2 regions of the Clostridium sp. 'deep sea' genome follow, and region 1 is predicted to be linked to the other one. Evidence: a T-box and tRNA genes for the amino acid it is inferred to sense, from the RefSeq annotation. Region 1 holds a T-box; the other holds one or more tRNA genes.
What was found. The T-box of region 1 lies ahead of metG (methionine--tRNA ligase). A T-box ahead of a tRNA ligase gene usually reads a tRNA of that ligase, here a tRNA-Met.
Positions count from the first base shown of each region.

Region 2: it encodes a tRNA-Met, which carries the amino acid that the T-box ahead of metG (methionine--tRNA ligase) is inferred to sense. The anticodon was not compared.

Region 1 covers NZ_CP063353.1:2,230,779-2,233,255, forward strand. Annotated here, with positions in the region: gene metG (methionine--tRNA ligase) at 1-1,147, opposite strand, end outside; T-box leader at 1,269-1,510, opposite strand; gene IMX26_RS10380 (hypothetical protein) at 1,608-2,477, opposite strand, start outside.
Region 2 covers NZ_CP063353.1:2,952,136-2,954,612, forward strand. Annotated here, with positions in the region: gene yabQ (spore cortex biosynthesis protein YabQ) at 1-325, shown strand, start outside; gene IMX26_RS13700 (septum formation initiator family protein) at 356-736, shown strand; gene IMX26_RS13705 (Ppx/GppA phosphatase family protein) at 705-1,658, shown strand; tRNA gene IMX26_RS13710 (tRNA-Met) at 1,735-1,810, shown strand; tRNA gene IMX26_RS13715 (tRNA-Met) at 1,818-1,894, shown strand; gene IMX26_RS13720 (SpoIIE family protein phosphatase) at 2,439-2,477, shown strand, end outside.

The DNA of each region.
Region 1 (2,477 bases):
ATGCACCTAATAACTCGCTATTATTGCTATTATAAAACTCTCTCCAAGAGAAATCAGCATCTCTTTTTTCGGGCCCGTTAATAATTAAAAAATAGCGTATGGCATCTGGATTATAGTTATTTACTATATCGGGTAACCACACAGCCCAATTTTGGCTTGTAGAGATTTTTTTTCTCTCTAGGGTAAGATATTCACTAGAGATAATTTTATTTGGCAAATGAAGACCACCATAAGCTAATAAGAGCGCTGGCCATATTAATGAGTGAAAAGGAACATTATCTTTGCCATGTACATAATAAGCAATTATATTGTCACTAGTCCAAAAATCATGCCAATTTTCCCCTGTTTTTAAGGCCCATTCTTTGCTAGCTGTTAAATAACCACAAACAGCCTCCATCCAAACATAAATTCTTTTATTTTCGAAGCCTGGAACGGGGGTGAAAATTCCTAAATCTATATCTCTAGTTACAGCTCTGTCTTGCAAACCTTTAGCAAGATATCTTTTTGTGTATTTTAATGCATTTTCTCTCCAACCTTTAGCAGTATTTATTAGCTGATTTAGCTGTTTTTGAAAACTACTTAGTTTAAAGTACAAATGCTCTGTTTCTTTGACCACTGGCTCAGCACCACATAGTTTACACTTTTTATCATGTAACTCAACTGTATTTAACAGTGTTGTGCAATTATCACATTGGTCTCCTCTTGCAGCTCTGCCACAATGAGGACATTTACCCTCTACATAACGATCAGGCAAAAACTGCTTACAAGAATTACAATAACACTGCTTACTTTTTTTTGAGTAAAGATAATCGTTTTTCCAGATCTGTTTGAATATTTTTTGAACTTCTTGTTTGTGAAATTCATTATCTGTTCTACTAAAATTATCATAACTAAAACCCAACTTACTGAAACAAGCTAACATTTCATTGTGATATTTGTTAGTAATTTGTTGGGCGTTTATGCCCTCTAAACGTGCCTTGATAGCAATAGGAGTACCATGACAATCACTACCCGACACATAAAGCACCTTTTCTCCTTTTAAACGATAATAGCGGGCTAAGATATCGCCAGAAATTAAACCAGCTACATGCCCTATATGCAGTGAACCGTTGGCATAAGGCCAAGCTCCACCAATAAAAATAGACATATTAATTCCTCCTTATAGCTTAATAACCTAAAATTTTTGCCTAGTAAATAGACTTCATAATAAGCAAATTACTGTTTACTTTACTTTTATTTAAAAACAAAAAACACCTCCGCTCCTTTTTTCAGGAGACGAAGGTGATATCTCGTGGTACCACTCCTGTTTGTTTTCACTTCACAGTAAAAACCTTAATAAGTGCCTAGCAGCACTTTGGCTTATTAACGAAGCCAGCCCGTTGCAGCCTACTTTTTAAATTTCGGTGCACAGCTCCAAGACCATTTTCAGTAACCTTTGATTCACCTCTTCTCAGCAACGAGGCTCTCTGTGCAAACTTGTGTTACCTACTTTTCTTTTCATAGCTTTTTATTAGTATATATTTTATTTTGATTATTATAACAATATTTCTTATATTTTTTCAAGAATTACATATAGTTTAATTTAAATATTAGTAGTTAGCGTATTATTAAACTACCTGATTTAATAGTTGTTGTTCTTCATTAAAAGATGTTACATGTTTACAAGACAATAAATAGGTTACAAGTGCTTCACAATAATAGGCCAATGTAAAGCTAAAACTACCAATCATTCCTCCTAGCTGTGGTGCTAGTTTTACCAAAGTAAAGATTGTAGCTATAAGAACCGTAATATTAACTACTTTACAGATCGTTATTTTTTTAGACTGTCTCTTTTTAATTAAAACTCCCTGATACATTTCCACAATAAACATTGCTGGAGGTGCAAAAGCAAAAACTGCTAAAGATTTTAAAGCTAGTTTAGCTAAGCCTACTTCCACATTAAGAATATTGACATACATGAATTTTCCTAGTGGAGTAAAGGCTACCAAACCAACTAAAATAACCATTATTACAGATAATATATAAACAAATTTCTTTACAAATTTAAAGTCAGTTTGCTTTTTTACAAATACCAAAACCATTTGGCTTGCACTATAACTAACTGCTAAAAAAATCCATGCTATTGTACGGGCTAAAAAGTATGATGATAAAGATAGCTCAGGATTTGTAACTCTATTTAGGCCTGCACTAATACTAGTATCAACAAAACCATTTATCAGCTGGGCTATAACCAAGGGAAGCAAAAGTAGCCATATTTTTGAGGTACTATTCTCATCAACATTAGCTGTGTTAGCAGCATTGGCTTCTTTGAGCCACGGTCGACCCTTAATGAACCATACTAAACCTTCTATTCCAAAACCAATAACCAGGATTAAAGCCCCTATATAACTACCCCTTATTAAGTTTAGTGTTATTAAAATTTTAGTTAATATAAACATGCTTATTATTCTTATTATAGTACCTATTGTTAACCAAAT
Region 2 (2,477 bases), 720 kb from region 1:
TGCAGAAATTATCTTTGCCTTTGTAGTTTTTATTTTTGTAAGCGCTGTTATGGTTTGGTTAACATCAGGAACTTTAAGGCCTATCTATCTTATCTCAATTATTGTTGGAATTATTTTCTATTATTTAATTTGGGGTAAGAGGATTCAAAATGTTCTTAAGAGATTTATAATAATGTTAAAGAGAGTGGTCTTTAAAATTGTTGGCTTTATAGTGAGAGTTTGTTACGTTATAGGTCGAATAATAACTTGGCCCCTCGAGGCAGTTTTTAAAATTACTACTTGCATTGCTAATGGTTTTACCTGTATTATGAAAATAAAGAGATAACTAGCTAAATACTACATAGGATGATATGAAATGCGAAAGAAAAATTCTCGCCCCAAAAAAGTTTATTCACGGGCAAAGTTAAGGGGACAAAAGGTCTCTGGATTAAAAAAATCAAAGAAACCAAAAAATAAGTATAAAAGGATTTTAGCTGCAGGAGTAATTCTGGTGGCTATCTTATTCTGTGGAAAAATGTTCTTAATGCAAAGGACACAATTGAATTCCTTATTGTCTCAAAAGAAAGAGTTAGAGACTGAAATAGCTGGTATACAAGAAAATACAGCCGAGCTTCATCAAGAGGTTAGTAAACTCGATGATCCCGAATATATTAAGATCGTTGCCAGAAAAGAGTATGGAATGGTAGGCAAAGAAGATAAAGTTTTTGTACCAGCAAGAACCTCAAAAGAAAGATAAAGATATGAGATATAGTGTAATAGATTGTGGAAGTAATTCATTTAGAATGGTAGTTGTAGAGGTAATAAATAATAAAATAGTGGAATTATATAGAGACTTAAAGATGGTTCAGCTAGGAGCTGATTTAACAGCCTCTGGTGGCATTATTAATAAGGACACTGAAGAAAGATGCATTTTGGCACTACAAGAGTTTAAAAATATGGCAATAAACTATGCCTGTCAGGAGATTTATTGTGTAGGTACAAGTGCCTTAAGGTCTGCTAGTAACTCTTTAGACTTTTGCCAAGCTGTATCATTTAAAACAGGAATAAATATTAAAGTAATTAGAGGCGAACAAGAGGCTTGGTACAGTTATTGTGGTGCAACAGAAAGCAAAAAGCTAATCGCAGGTGTAGCAGTGTTAGATATTGGTGGTGGCAGTACCGAAGTTGCCATAACTACTAAAGAAAAAATACTTAGCTCTAGTATAAAAGCTGGATCAGTGCGTTTAACCAATATGTTTGCTGATAATAACAAGCAAATTCAGCTAAACGAATTTCTAAAACTCAAACAATATGTGAAAGACTTATGGCATAGTTACTGGAATAACAAAAAACTGCCTATAAGCCGTTTTATAGGGGTTGCCGGTACAATAACTACATTATCTGCTATAAAGCTTAAAATGGAGCAATATGAGCCAAACAGAATAAACGGTTCATCATTAACTTATAATCAAATCTTGGGTTTATATAATAAATTAAATGATCTTACTGTAGAACAACGGTTAAAGCTAACTGGCTTAAAATCTAAAAAGAGAGCCGAAATAATTGTTGCGGGAACGGCAATTTTATTAGCAACCTTAGAGTATTGGCAGCAGAGTGAGTTAGAGATTAGAGACAATTCTTTATTGCAAGGTGTGATTTTTGATAAAATTATTAAATAAATTATTGACAAGGCTATAATCCTATGTTATATTATAACTCGTCACTGAAAGCGTAACGCTGATGGGCATAAAACATCGCGGGGTGGAGCAGTTGGTAGCTCGTCGGGCTCATAACCCGGAGGTCGTAGGTTCGAGTCCTGCCCCCGCCACCAAAAACAAGGTGGCGTAGCTCAGCTGGCTAGAGCATTCGGTTCATACCCGAAAGGTCACTGGTTCGACTCCAGTCGCCACCACCACAATACTTGCTTTGGCAAGTTTTTTTTAATTACGAATTAAAAAATAACAATAGCTTTTTTTCGAAGAAAATAAAGAACATTATTGTAAATATGTTAGAATTGCGTTGCAATTCTTTTTTTGTTTAAACGGTATTTCACAGAAAAGATCCATGTAGGGGATGTTCTTGTGTTATTCCGTGATTAGCATTACGTAACCTACCATTATACCTCTCACAAAAGAAGTCTGGCCTATCTCACGGTGGGGTCTGGCCTCAATCTGATTAACTCCACCTTAATCTTAGTGTAACATTAAGGCGAAAGAAATAACTATCTTATCAGCAAGAGATCTGAACCCTGCTGTAATAGATGTTTGTTAAAACACAGAGCATACTCAAAATCTAATCCGCAGAAACGACTTTGCTACATAGTGCTAAAGTGATTTTGCAAAATCCGTCGAAATCTTCTTAACCAGCCAAGACATATTTCAACACCTTGTGCATATATGCGGTATTATAATCAAAATACAGAAAATGTAATAAAAGAGGCTCTGGAGGGGTTGAGGTTTTTGAATCAAATTAGTCATAACTTTAGGAAAAGAGACTTC